DNA from 4 places in the Serratia sarumanii genome. Region 1 is predicted to be linked to each of the others. Evidence: predicted binding sites of a transcription regulator. Region 1 holds the regulator's gene; each other region holds the start of a gene.
What was found. Region 1 encodes CRP, which controls carbon source genes, mostly activating them, when cyclic AMP is high. Its sites were predicted from a motif close to ATGTGANNNNNNTCACAT; they were not measured.
Positions count from the first base shown of each region.

Region 2: a site for CRP is predicted at 1,425-1,442, ahead of SSARUM_RS00155 (PTS mannitol transporter subunit IICBA). Genes of this name have one in related genera too.
Region 3: a site for CRP is predicted at 1,991-2,008, ahead of deoC (deoxyribose-phosphate aldolase). Genes of this name have one in related genera too.
Region 4: a site for CRP is predicted at 2,156-2,173, ahead of msrB (peptide-methionine (R)-S-oxide reductase MsrB). Genes of this name have one in related genera too.

Region 1 is NZ_CP124750.1:4,670,047-4,673,586, forward strand. It holds gene SSARUM_RS22190 (YheU family protein) at 1-145, shown strand, start outside; gene SSARUM_RS22195 (phosphoribulokinase) at 297-1,166, shown strand; gene SSARUM_RS22200 (OsmC family protein) at 1,205-1,612, opposite strand; gene crp (cAMP-activated global transcriptional regulator CRP) at 1,995-2,627, shown strand; gene SSARUM_RS22210 (YccS/YhfK family putative transporter) at 2,679-3,540, shown strand, end outside.
Region 2 is NZ_CP124750.1:31,875-35,414, forward strand. It holds gene glyS (glycine--tRNA ligase subunit beta) at 1-120, shown strand, start outside; gene SSARUM_RS00150 (DUF3053 domain-containing protein) at 429-1,148, shown strand; gene SSARUM_RS00155 (PTS mannitol transporter subunit IICBA) at 1,691-3,540, shown strand, end outside.
Region 3 is NZ_CP124750.1:1,665,381-1,668,920, forward strand. It holds gene deoR (DNA-binding transcriptional repressor DeoR) at 351-1,115, opposite strand; gene deoC (deoxyribose-phosphate aldolase) at 1,268-1,948, opposite strand; gene SSARUM_RS07925 (aldose epimerase family protein) at 2,162-2,998, shown strand; gene ybjG (undecaprenyl-diphosphate phosphatase) at 3,036-3,540, opposite strand, start outside.
Region 4 is NZ_CP124750.1:2,799,127-2,802,666, forward strand. It holds gene chiD (chitinase ChiD) at 1-1,236, shown strand, start outside; gene SSARUM_RS13270 (YeaC family protein) at 1,283-1,555, opposite strand; gene msrB (peptide-methionine (R)-S-oxide reductase MsrB) at 1,619-2,032, opposite strand; gene gapA (glyceraldehyde-3-phosphate dehydrogenase) at 2,381-3,376, shown strand.

The DNA.
Region 1 (3,540 bases):
GCACGAACGCTCGCTGGAACAGAAGGTGGAGGACGTGCGCCGCCAGCTAAAAAACGGCGAAGTGGTGCTGGTGTGGTCGGAACTGCACGAGAGCGTCAACATCATGCCGCGCGGCCAGTTCCGCGCCGGGCAGGAAGAAATTTAGTGGCGATCGGTTCTATGACTGACGGAAAAAATCAGGTAACAATGGGGCATTGCAAACCAGCGCGCGCCATTTTTTCCCGAGATAGAGAGCGTCAACAAGAGCCACAATAATCCCCTGACGCCGGCGCATTCAACACGGAGTGACAACCACCATGTCTGCCAAACATCCCGTTATCGCGGTGACCGGTTCCAGCGGCGCCGGCACCACCACCACCAGCGTGGCGTTCCGCAAAATATTCCAACAACTCAACATCCGCGCCGCCGAGCTGGAGGGCGACAGCTTCCACCGCTACACCCGGCCGGAAATGGACGCGGCGATCCGCAAGGCGCGCGATCTGGGCAGACACATCAGCTATTTCGGCCCCGAGGCCAACGACTTCGGCCTGCTGCAGCAGAGCTTCATCGACTACGGCAAGAACGGCACCGGCCGCTCGCGCAAGTATCTGCATACCTACGACGAAGCGGTGCCCTACAATCAGGTGCCGGGCACCTTCACCCCGTGGGAACCGCTGCCGGCGCCGACCGACGTGCTGTTTTACGAGGGGCTGCACGGCGGTGTGGTCACCGAGCACCATGACGTGGCCAAGCACGTCGACCTGCTGGTCGGCGTGGTGCCGATCGTCAACCTGGAGTGGATCCAGAAACTGATCCGCGATACCGGCGAGCGCGGCCACTCCCGCGAAGCGGTAATGGATTCGGTGGTGCGTTCGATGGAAGACTACATCAACTACATCACGCCGCAGTTCTCGCGCACCCACATCAACTTCCAGCGCGTGCCGACGGTGGACACCTCCAACCCGTTCGCCGCCAAGGCGATTCCCTCACTGGACGAAAGCTTCGTGGTGATCCACTTCCGCGGGCTGGATCAAATTGACTTCCCCTATTTGCTGGCGATGCTGCAAGGCTCGTTTATCTCGCACATCAATACGTTAGTGGTGCCGGGCGGCAAGATGGGGCTGGCGATGGAACTGATCATGGCGCCGCTGGTGCAGCGGTTGCTGGAAGGCAAGAAGATCGAATAAACGCGTTGAGCGCGGCGCCGGGCCGCGCTCCGCCTCGATTACGCCGGTTGGCGGATCTCGAAGCTGTGGGTTACCGTGGCGGCCTTGTTGAGCATCAGCGCCACCGAGCAATATTTCTCCGCCGACAGGCTCACCGCTCGCTCGACGATCTTGTCGGTCAGGTCCTGGCCGGTAACGATGAAATGCAGGTTGATATGGGTGAACAACCGCGGAGCTTCTTCGCGGCGCTCGGAGGTCAGCTTCACCTCGCAGTCGCGCACGTCGTTGCGCCCTTTTTGCAGGATGGACACCACGTCGATCGCGCTGCAGCCGCCCACCGACATCAGCACCATCTCCATCGGGCTGGGTGCTTTATCGCCGGCGTTGCCGTCCATCAGCACCTGGTGGCCGGAGGCCGATTCACCCAAAAACGTTAACCCTTCCACCCATTTAACTCTTGCCTGCATTCTGGTCACTCCGGTTGATTTCTTAAAATCAGAGTACGCTTTCGCATAGAAACAGGCAACGTAACCTGATGCTAATCATGCTGAAGCGAGACAACACGAGACACCCGCCTTACTCTGTGCTACAAACAGAGCCGCAATAAATCTTTCCGGGACACTGAATTTCAGGGAAACGCCCAGAGAAAGGCTCCTTTACCGGTATGTTAACAGAATGTAGCTTGCAGCGCTTACGGCAAGTTAATATGCTAGAGCGACAGCGTATTTTTATGACACGCCTCAAAACTTGCCGGTAGCCCTCGCTCATGACTGTGGCTACAGGCGGGTTTTACAGGGAACTCTGACCCCTGTGACACAAGGCAGCGATAACAACAGAGGATAACAGCGAATGGTTCTCGGCAAACCGCAAACAGACCCTACTCTCGAATGGTTCCTGTCTCATTGCCATATCCACAAATATCCATCGAAGAGTACGCTGATTCACCAAGGTGAAAAGGCCGAAACGCTTTACTACATCGTGAAAGGCTCCGTCGCGGTGCTGATCAAGGATGAAGAAGGTAAAGAGATGATCCTGTCCTACCTCAACCAGGGGGATTTCATCGGCGAGCTCGGATTGTTCGAAGAAGGCCAGGAGCGCAGCGCCTGGGTTCGCGCGAAAACCGCCTGTGAAGTGGCCGAAATCTCCTACAAGAAATTCCGCCAGCTGATCCAGGTGAACCCGGACATCCTGATGCGTCTGTCCGCCCAAATGGCGAGCCGCCTGCAGGTCACCTCCGAAAAAGTGGGCAACCTCGCCTTCCTGGACGTTACCGGCCGCATCGCGCAAACCCTGCTGAATCTGGCGAAGCAACCCGACGCCATGACTCACCCGGACGGCATGCAGATCAAGATCACCCGCCAGGAGATCGGCCAGATCGTCGGCTGCTCGCGCGAAACCGTTGGCCGTATTCTGAAAATGCTGGAAGATCAAAACCTGATTTCCGCCCACGGCAAAACCATTGTCGTCTACGGCACCCGTTAATCCCTGAAGAAACGGCGCAATCTGCGCCGTTTTTTTTATCTGCTCTCTGCCATGTGGCGCCGCCTGATCTACCACCCGGAAATCAACTACGCACTGCGACAAACGCTGGTGTTGTGCCTGCCGGTGCTGTTCGGCCTGCTGATAGGCCAGCTGCAGCTCGGCCTGATGTTCTCTCTGGTGCCCGCCTGCTGCAATATCGCCGGTCTGGACACGCCGCATAAGCGCTTCTTTAAACGGCTGGTGGTTGGCGGCTCGCTGTTCGCCTTCAGCAGCGTGCTGCTGCAACAGGCACTGCTGTGGCACGTGCCGCTGCCGGCGCTGATGCTGGGCCTGGCGCTGCTGCTCGGCGTCACCGGTGAAATCAGCCCGCTGCACGCCCGGCTGTTGCCGGCGGCGCTGGTGGCCGCCATCTTCGCCCTCAGCACGGCCGGCACGGTGCCCATCTGGCAGGCGCCGCTGCTGTACGCCATCGGCACCGTCTGGTACGGCTTATTCACCTGGTTCTGGTTCAAGCTGTGGAAAGAGCAGCCGATGCGCGAGACCCTGAGCCAGCTCTACCTGGAACTGGCGGACTATTTCGAAGCCAAATACTCGCTGCTGACCCAGCACACCGATCCGCAAACCGCGCTGCCGCCGCTGCTGGTGCGCCAGCAAAAGGTGATGGATCTGATCAGCCTGTTGTACCAACAGCTTAATTTCCTGCCGCACGCCAACAACCTCGAGCAAAAGCGCCTGCAGCGCGCCTTTCAGGTGGCGATGGATCTGCAGGAGCACATCACCGTCAGCCTGCATCTGCCGGAGGAGGTGCAAAAACTGGTGGAGCAGAGCCAGGCCGAAGCGATCATTCGCCGCAACGCTCAGGTGATCGCCGGCCGGCTGCGCGTAGTGGCGCACGATATTCTCTATCATCAAC
Region 2 (3,540 bases), 450 kb from region 1:
TTCTTCGACAACGTGATGGTCATGGCGGACGATGCGGAAGTGCGCGTGAACCGTCTGACGCTGTTGAGCAAGCTGCGCGAACTGTTCCTGCAGGTGGCGGATATCTCCGTGCTGCAGTAAATGGCCTCTCTGCTGTGACAAGGCGCCTGCGGGCGCCTTTTTTATTTCCGTTTCCTGGGGGCGAAGTCAAGGTCGCCTGGCGAATTGGGGGGCGACTTGGGGAAATTGAAGCGTCCGGTCGCCGACGGCAATGAACCTCAGTGCGTTTTGCGCACGATTTTCAACCGCATCCGGCCGGGGCAATGCTCATCGCAAGCGGAATCGCGTATCGGAATGCCGCCAGTTGATCTATTCTTATAGGCGCACGGAGTGCGGAAAAAGGGGCGGAGTCCAATGAAAAAGCAGGTTTATAACAGGAGTTATGTCACATGGCGGTAGGGATCCAGAGCAGAGGTTTCGCGCGTTGGTTGGCACCGGTATTGGCATTGTTGGTGGTCATGCAATTGACCGCCTGCGGCGATAAAGAGCCGGAACAGCGCAAAGCATTTATCGATTACTTACAGAATACCGTGATGCGCAGCGGGGCGAACATCCCCACGCTGAGCGAAGACCAGAAGCAGAAGTTCGGCAACTATGCCGGCGATTACGCGATTTTGGTCGGCTTTTCGCAGCAGCTGTCCAAGTCGGTCGGCGCCAGCCTGACGCCGGCGCTGGATCAGATTAACCAGATCCGCACCGCGCAGGACTACCTGAACAAACGCGACGCGCTGCAGCAATCGGTCGGCGCGTTGAACCTGCTGGGCCAGCAGATCCAGTCCGCTAAATCGCAGGCGGATACCGCCCGCGCGGCGCTGAAGCAGCCCGACGATCTGAAGGCGGTGTACAACCAGGCCTATGACAAGATCGTTACCGCACCGGCCAATGCCTTGATGCCGGCGATCCCGACCACCGCCGGCTTCGTGCAGGATCTGGTGCAGGTTGGCGATTTCCTGCAGAGCCAGGGCAACCAGGTCAGCTTCAACAACAACGGCGTTCAGTTCCGCACCGCGCAGCAGGTGGCGCAGTACAACACCATGATGTCGAATCTGGTGGCCAAGCAGCAGAACCTGCTGAATGCGCAGAAAGCCGTTCAAAGCGTGACGCAATAACGCACCGCATGCACGACATACGGGCCGGCATTGCCGGCCCGTTTTATTTCCCCTCAGCGTTTCCAATAGCTTGCTGGTTTATTGCGCAGGCTTCTGTACTACACTTCAATTAATCCATTCATTCGGCAATGTAGTTTTCTTTCATTCATCACTTCGCTAGTTCCCGGCGGGATGAATGCTCACAGGGATGATCAAACAGAGCGTCGCGATCGGCGCCGCAGTTGAAAATAAATTGTGATGTTTATCACAATTTAAAAACAAACCATCAGTTTAAAAATGTGATCAACATCACTTTATTTTGGGTTTTCAGGCGATTTTTTTCTCACTGTGCTTTTTTTACACGCCATAAGTGTGATCTTTATCACTATAAAGGGTGGTTTGTTGGGGTGTTGTATGTGATTTGTGTCACAAAAAATCCGTGAAGTTCGCATGACAAAAACAGCGTGATAGAGTCCGTTTCGCATACAGCGGCAACACGGCTGGATCGTCACAACAATAATCACGCGCTCTATTGTCAGCGCGTAACAATAGGGGTGTGTTTTATGTTTTCACCAGACATCAAGGTTAAAGTACAAAACTTTGGCCGCTTCCTGAGCAACATGGTGATGCCCAACATCGGCGCCTTTATCGCCTGGGGGATTATCACCGCGCTATTCATTCCAACCGGCTGGCTGCCGAATGAAACCTTAGCCAAGCTGGTCGGCCCGATGATCACCTACCTGCTGCCATTGCTGATCGGTTATACCGGCGGGCGGCTGGTGGGCGGCGAGCGCGGCGGTGTGGTCGGCGCTATCACCACCATGGGCGTCATCGTCGGCGCCGACATGCCGATGTTCCTCGGCTCGATGATCGCCGGTCCGCTGGGCGGCTGGGCTATCAAGCACTTTGACCGCTGGGTGGACGGCAAGATCAAAAGCGGTTTTGAAATGCTGGTGAACAACTTCTCCGCCGGCATCATCGGCATGCTGCTGGCGATCCTGGCTTTCCTGGGCATCGGGCCGCTGGTGGAGGTGCTCTCCAAGCTGCTGGCGGCGGGCGTGCACGTGATGGTGAAGAACAACCTGCTGCCACTGGCGTCCATCTTCGTTGAACCGGCGAAAATCCTGTTCCTGAACAACGCCATCAACCACGGCATCTTCTCGCCGCTGGGTATCCAGCAGGCCACGGAAGTCGGCAAGTCGGTATTCTTCCTGATCGAAGCCAACCCAGGCCCGGGCATGGGCGTACTGATGGCCTACATGTTCTTCGGTCGCGGCAGCGCCAAGCAATCCGCCGGCGGTGCGGCAATCATTCACTTCCTGGGTGGCATCCACGAAATCTACTTCCCTTACGTGCTGATGAACCCACGCCTGCTGCTGGCGGTGATCCTGGGGGGCATGACCGGCGTCTTCACCCTGACGATGCTGAACGGCGGCCTGGTTTCTCCGGCTTCTCCGGGTTCGATCCTGGCAGTGCTGGCGATGACCCCGAAAGGCGCCTACTTCGCCAACATTGCGGCGGTGTGCGCAGCCTTTGTCGTCTCCTTCGTGGTGTCCGCTTTCCTACTGAAAACCTCCAAGGTGAAAGAGGATGACGATCTGGAAGCCGCGACCCGTCGCATGCAAGAGATGAAATCGCAGTCCAAAGGCGGCGCGGCAACGCCGGCATCGGTCGACGGCGATCTGAGCACCGTGCGCAAAATCATCGTCGCCTGCGATGCGGGCATGGGTTCCAGCGCCATGGGCGCCGGGGTGCTGCGCAAGAAAGTGGCCGACGCCGGGCTGAAGAACATCTCGGTGACCAACAGCGCCATCAACAGCCTGCCGGACGATGTGGATCTGGTGATTACCCACCGCGATCTGACCGAGCGTGCGATGCGCCACGCGCCGCAGGCCCAGCACATCTCGCTGACCAACTTCCTCGACAGCAAGCTGTACAGCGATTTGGTCGACCGTTTGCTGGCGGCCAACAAAACCAGCGACAACCAACAAAAGGTACTGGGCGCGCTGGACGACAGCTTCGAAGCCGGTGAATCGAACCTGTTCAAGCTGAGCGAGAGCAACGTGTTCCTCAACCTGCAGGCCAGCGACAAAGAGCAGGCGATCCGCTTCGCCGGCGAGCAGCTGGTGAAAGGCGGCTACGTCGAGGCGGAGTACGTGCCGGCGATGCTGGAGCGCGAGAAACTCACCTCCACCTACCTGGGCGAGTCGATCGCCGTGCCGCACGGCACCATTGAGGCCAAAGACCGGGTGCTGCGCACCGGCGTGGTGTTCTGCCAGTACCCGCAGGGCGTGCGCTTCGGCGAGGAAGAGGATGAAGTGGCCCGTCTGGTGATCGGCATCGCCGCGCGCAACAACGAGCATATTCAGGTGATCACCAGCCTGACCAACGCGCTGGATGACGAGAGCGTGAT
Region 3 (3,540 bases), 2.1 Mb from region 1:
GTGGTTAGCGGATAGAAATGCGTAACCATTCATCATATAAATAACAGATGCCTAACAGGTATTGGCGATATTTGCTTCAACCGCTTAAACCGCCGTTTATTTAAACATCGCGGCCTTTGGCGCGATTTATCATATAAAAGCCATAAATAGTCGTTAATTTACCCAGCCGGCAGCGGGTTTAGCCTGCGAGAAAATAATCACCCGGGTGACCTGTTGCATTTTATTAACCTGATGTTGCGTGCGGATAAGCGAAAAACGCGAATCGATTGCGCATTATTTGTTCATTTTCGGGCGGGGAAAGAAGGGGATTGCAGCGGTGCGCCGTCGGTTTCGACGGCGCAGAAGGCGAATTAATAGCGGGTAGCGATGGCGTTGTCGTTGAAGAACGCCATGAAGTCGGCGTCCGGTTGGCGGTCGCTGATCACCCGATCGAACTGCGTCAGCGGGCCGATGCAGGCCGGTTTGGTTTTGCCGAACTTGCTGTGATCCGCCACCAGGATCTTTTGCTGCGCCATCGCCATGGCGCGATGCTTCATCTCCAGCTCGTCGAAGTTGAAGCAGGTGGCGCCGTGCTGCAGGCTGAGGCCGGCGGCGGAGATAAAGGCGATGTTCGGGCAGATGTGATCGAGCTCGTTGCGGCCGCCGACGCTGGAAAAGATGTAGTTGTTCGGCTTGAACTCACCGCCGCACAGGACCACTTTGCAGTTCGGTTTGTCCTGCAGCGCCAGGAAGGTGTTCAGCGAATGACACACGGCGGTGAAGATCAGCTCGTCGGCGATGGCGTCGATGATCGCCGGGGTGGTGGTGCCGCAGTCGAAAAACACCGTGTCGTTTTCATTGATCAACGGCGCCGCCAGCAGGCCGATGCGCCGTTTCTCCGTCACCTGCTTGGCTTTTTGATCGGAAACGAAGTAGTTGGTGACGCCGTTGCTGCGCGGATCGGTCACCACGTAGCCGCCGAGCAGCACCACCGCCGCCGGTTCGGCGCTCAGATCGCGGCGAATGGTCATCTCCGAGACCCCCAGCAGCACGGCGGCTTCTTTCAGGTGGATCTTGTCAGCGCGTTTTAACGCCTGAACTAACCGGTTGATACGTTCTTCGCGCCGCGTTTCCATAGATCCGTCTTCCCACAGGTAGTAGATGTAAGGGCGTGCCGGCGTTTCCGGCGTTAAACACAAACGATGCGGGGCAATATCGGGCCGCATTGGCCGCCCGTATTGTCCCGCATCGTTGTGTATTGGCTATGCCCGTCAGGGCATGCCGACGATCAGTAGCTGCCCGCCGCCGGCTGGGCGCCGGATACGATGGCGACGCCGGAGCTGGTGCCGATACGCGTGGCGCCGGCGTTGATCATCTTCTCGGCGGTGGCGCGATCGCGCACGGCGCCGGAAGCTTTCACGCCCATTTCGCTGCCCACGGTCTCGCGCATCAGTTTGACGTGCTCTTCCCGAGCGCCGCCGGTGCTGAAGCCGGTAGAGGTTTTCACGAAGGCGACATCGAGTTCGCGACACATTTCACAAACCTGGACGATCTGCGCATCGCTGAGCAGGCAGGTTTCCAATATTACCTTCAACGGGATAGCCGCGCAAACCTCGCGCACGGCGGCGATGTCGGCTTTCACTTCGTCCAGCAGGCCGCTTTTCAGCCAGCCGACGTTGATCACCATATCGATCTCTTGCGCGCCGGCGGCGATCGCCGCTTTGGCTTCAAAGGCTTTGGCGACGGTCAGGCCGGCGCCCAGCGGGAAGCCGATCACCGAGCAGACTTTCACGGTGCTTTCCTGCAGCAGCTGGGCCGCCAGCGGCACGTAGCCGGAGTTGACGCATACCGCATAGAAGTTGTGCTGCTGCGCTTCTTCGCACAGTTTGGCGATCTGCAGTTCGGTGGCGTCCATCGCCAGCAGGGTGTGGTCAACGTAGCTGGCGTAATCGATGTTTTCGGTGGTCATCGCGATTCCTTAGTGAAGTTAAGACAGTAAGCCGGATGGGTAATGTGAAAATAATAACATTCAGATGCCGATAAACCTAGCGATGTTTAAAAAATGTCGACGAGATCGTCGCGAACAGGCCGTTATACGTATAACTTAAAGGCGGAGTTTTGTTATTTAAATAACATTTAACGGCTCGCGGCCTGCGCGGGCGCAACGTCGAGGGGAAAAAAGATGAAGATCAACATCGAACTGGATCCTGAAGCTTTCGGGGCGCATCGGCAGGAACTGTTCCGCAATGCGGATTTCGCGGTGAGCGCGCATCGCTGCGCAGAACGCGGGCCGATGCTGACGCTGGCGAACTGCCGCGGCGCGCTGACGGTCTTGCCGTATGAGGGTCTGGCGATTTGGGACGCCGAGTTTGACGGTTATTCATTGAAATCGGGCCGCCGCAGCGCCCGCGGTCTCGGGAGAAAGCGCGCTGACGACGCGGCGTTCTGCCCCGCCTGGCCGAGCCACGACGGCGCGCCGCTGCAGATGCAGCGCGTGTGGCTGCAGCTGACGGGCGATGAGCTGACGTTGCATGGCGAAGGCGAGCGGTTGGGCGGGCGTTGGCGCATCGGCCCGGCGCTGCGTTTGGCAGCCCAGAGCGCGCAGTTCGCCATAGAGATGAAGGTCACTAACCTGGCCGAGCGGCCGCAGCCGCTGCGCTATGTGTGTCGCCTCAACTATGATTGCATTCCCGACGCGGTATTCCGCCAGAATCTGCCGACGCCGGCTTTGTTAGGGGATGCGATCGGGCAAGAACTGCTGTGCTCCGACGATCTGACGCGCTATGTGGATCAGGCCGAGTTCTTTATGCTGACGCCGCAAGGCCGGCGTTATGTCACGCGCTTCGCTACCGGGCAGTTCAACTATGGCCTGCGACGCATCGCCGTTCAGGGCAACCGGCGGCTGCTGGCCTTTGTTCAGCCGGCGAACTGCCGCCCGAATGCGTCAGAGGGTGAGGCGGGGGTGATGCTGGGAGCGGGAAAAACGCGGGCGTTCTGCGTGACCACCGGCGTGGTGTGAAATCACGGGGCGGTAACGCCCCGGTCATGTTGTACGGTTACTCTTTCACCCAGCCGCGGCGAATGGCGAAGGCGAACAAGAAACGATACAGGCGCGACAGCTTGTCGGCGAGGGCATCGCCGAACAGATTCCACACCAGCTGGGCGAACAGGCAGCCGACCAGACCGAGCAGGAAACCGCCGACCATATCCAGCGGCCAGTGTACGCCGAGGTAAACGCGTGACCAGGCGATGCCGACGGCGACAATCATCAGCAGCGCACCGGACCAGACCCGGTGCCAGAACAGGAACGCCAGCGCAAAGGTAAAGATGGCGGTGCCGTGATCGCTCGGGAACGAGCTGTCCGGCGCGTGCGCCAGGAAGGTATACCCCACGCCGGCGACGAATGGACGCTCATGCGGCAGCAGCGCGCCGATAGTGGAGGCGGCAAGCATGGCGAACAGCAGCGCGATCGTGGTTTTCGCCACCACTTCGCGCTGTGAAACCAGCTGGCTTTGCGGCCCCCACAGCCACAGGCCGACGATCAGCAGCGGCACGATAATG
Region 4 (3,540 bases), 1.9 Mb from region 1:
CAGTTGGCTATGGCCGGCGCAGGCACGGCCCAGGCGGCTTATCTCTCCGTCGGCTACTTCAACGGCGGCGGCGACGTCACCGCCGGCCCCGGTGGCGACATCGACAAGCTGGACGTCACGCAAATCACCCACCTCAACTATTCGTTCGGCCTGATCTACAACGGCGAGAAAGACGAAGCCAATGCAGCGCTGAAAGACCCCGCTCGCCGCCACCAGATCTACCTGTCGCCGAAGGTGATGGCCGATCTGCAACGGCTACCGACGCTGCGCAAGCAGAACCCCGAGCTGAAAGTGCTGCTGTCGGTCGGCGGCTGGGGCGCACGGGGTTTCTCCGCCGCCGCCGCGACTGCGGAAAACCGGGCGATATTCATCCGTTCCGCGCTGCAGGTGATCGCCCAGTATCAGCTGGATGGTATCGATCTGGACTGGGAATATCCGGTGAACGGCGCCTGGGGGCTGGTGGAAAGCCAACCGGCAGACCGCGACAACTTCACCCTGCTGTTGAAAGAGCTTCATCAGGCGCTGGGTAAAGGCAAGCTGTTAACCATCGCCGTCGGGGCCAACGTCAAAAGCCCACAGGAATGGGTTGATGTGAAAAGCATTGCCCCTTACCTCGACTACATCAATCTGATGACCTACGACATGGCTTACGGCACGCAGTACTTCAATGCCAACCTGTACGATTCAAAGCGTTGGCCAACCGTGGCGGCCGCCGATCGCTATAGCGCCGATTTCGTGGTCAAGAATTATCTGGCTGCCGGCCTGAAACCGGCGCAGATGAACCTGGGCATCGGTTTCTACGGCCGGGTTCCGAAACGGGCGACCGAGGCGGGTATCGACTGGGACAAGCCGGACGCCGCCAAACATCCGGTGACGGAACCTTACTTCAGCGCGCGAGAAACCGCCCTGTTCAACGCGCTGGGGCTGGATCTCAGCAAAGACACTTACTTTAAATACCACGATATCGTCAGTAAATTGCTCAACGATCCGCAGCATCGTTTTCGCGAGCACTGGGATGACGACGCCAAAGTGCCTTACCTGACGCTACAATCCGCCGAAGGCAAGCCGCTGTTCGCAATCTCCTACGAGAATCCGCGTTCGGTGGCCATCAAGGCCGAATACATCAAAAGTCAGGGATTGGGCGGTGCGATGTTCTGGGAATACGGCGCGGATGACGACAACCGGCTGGCGCAGCAGCTGGCGGAATCGCTGGGGATTAAGGGCGAAAAACGGTGAATCGACGGGGCGATGGCGACATCGCCCCGCTTTCATTAGGGAAGCCTTACTGCGGTTTGAGTTTGGCCAACGGCTCGGCAACGAACTGCTGTTTCAGCTCTTGCTTGCTCTTCATCACGATCTGCCCGTCGGTGCCGATGCTCATGTGCTGCGGATCGACGTTGTTCATCGACTGCCACAGCATCACCGCCTGCAGGCTGTTTTCTTTTTGCTCCGGCGTCAGCGCCACGCCGTCCGGCCATTTGCCTAGCTCAACCGCCTGTACCAGGCGCTGGTATATCTCGGGCGTCATCGCCGCAATCAGATCTTTCACGTCCATCAGAGCCCTTCTCGCTTACGGATGAATAATTAGCTGAATCGATTTTGTTGGTTAAATTACCACTTAACCGGCCGTTTGATCGCCATTTTCGCCATCGGTAAAGCTCAGTGAAGCGGAATTGACGCAGTAGCGATCGCCGGTCGGCTGCGGGCCATCGGGGAAAACGTGCCCCAGGTGTGCGTCGCAATGGCCGCAGCGGATTTCAACACGATGCATATTATGTGAATTATCATCAAGATAACGGATAGCATCGGCGGAAACCGGCTCATAAAAGCTCGGCCAGCCGCAGCCGGAATCGTATTTGGTTTCGGAATAGAACAGCGGCTGGTTACAGCACAGGCAATGGTACACGCCCTCGCGCTTGTTGTGCAGCAATTTGCCGCTGAACGGCGCTTCGGTGCCGCGCTGTTGCGTCACATAACGTTGGATTTCATTCAGTTCCGTGACCGGATGACCGGGGGTTGTCTCTTTAGCCATTTGTGCTTATCTCTGAATGTGGATAATGTCAACGAAAACAATGATTAATAATAACAAAAAATTAACACCGCTGCAGGGGTTTTTGGCCTAAACTGTAGCCCATAAAGGCCACGTCACGATGATATGTGATAGCGATCACACATCTTGCGTATGCTGACTTTATACTTGGCGGCTTGTCCCCATATAACGGATGAGGCCGAGCGCAAATGGACTGTGCAATAAGCGTGCAAAACCACCCTTCCGGTTTGACTTGCCGCAAGAATTGACACGATTCCGCTTGACGCTGGGTAAGGTTTTTGTAATTTTACAACCAACCTTTTATTCACTAACAAATAGCTGGTGGAATATATGACTATCAAAGTAGGTATCAACGGTTTTGGCCGTATCGGTCGCATTGTTTTCCGTGCTGCTCAAGAGCGTTCTGACATCGAGATCGTTGCAATCAACGACCTGTTGGACGCAGAGTACATGGCTTACATGCTGAAGTATGACTCTACTCACGGCCGTTTCAACGGTACGGTAGAAGTTAAAGACGGCCACCTGGTTGTTAACGGCAAAACCATCCGTGTTACCGCAGAGAAAGACCCGGCTAACCTGAAGTGGAACGAAGTGGGTGTTGACGTGGTTGCTGAAGCGACCGGTATCTTCCTGACCGACGAAACCGCACGTAAGCACATCACCGCCGGCGCCAAAAAAGTGGTTCTGACTGGCCCATCCAAAGATGCGACCCCAATGTTCGTGCGCGGCGCCAACTTTGATAAATATGCCGGCCAGGACATCGTGTCCAACGCCTCTTGCACCACCAACTGCCTGGCGCCACTGGCTAAAGTCATCAACGACAACTTCGGTATCGTTGAAGGCCTGATGACCACCGTTCACGCGACCACCGCAACTCAGAAAACCGTTGATGGCCCGTCCCACAAAGACTGGCGCGGCGGCCGCGGCGCATCCCAGAACATCATCCCTTCTTCTACCGGCGCAGCGAAAGCGGTTGGCGTTGTTCTGCCAGAGCTGAAAGGCAAACTGACCGGTATGGCGTTCCGCGTACCGACGCCAAACGTATCCGTTGTTGACCTGACCGTGCGTCTGGAAAAAGCGGCTACCTACGAAGAAATCAAGAAAGCCATCAAAGACGCCGCTGAAGGTTCTATGAAAGGCGTTCTGGGCTACGTTGAAGACGATGTGGTTTCCACCGATTTCAACGGCGAAGTGCTGACTTCCGTGTTCGATGCCAAAGCCGGTATCGCACTGAACGACAACTTCGTGAAACTGGTTTCCTGGTACGACAACGAAACCGGTTATTCCAACAAGGTTCTGGATCTGATCGCTCACATCTCCAAGTAATGGCATGATGTTAAGCTGATAATGAGGGCGACATTTTTGTCGCCCTTTTTTTACCCGTCATCTTTCGAGTCACCGCGTTGTTGGCTGCACACACTCATCCCAGTCACTTACTTAAGTAAGCTTCTGGGAGTTCCTGCGCTTGCCGCCTAGCTGTGACCCGAAAG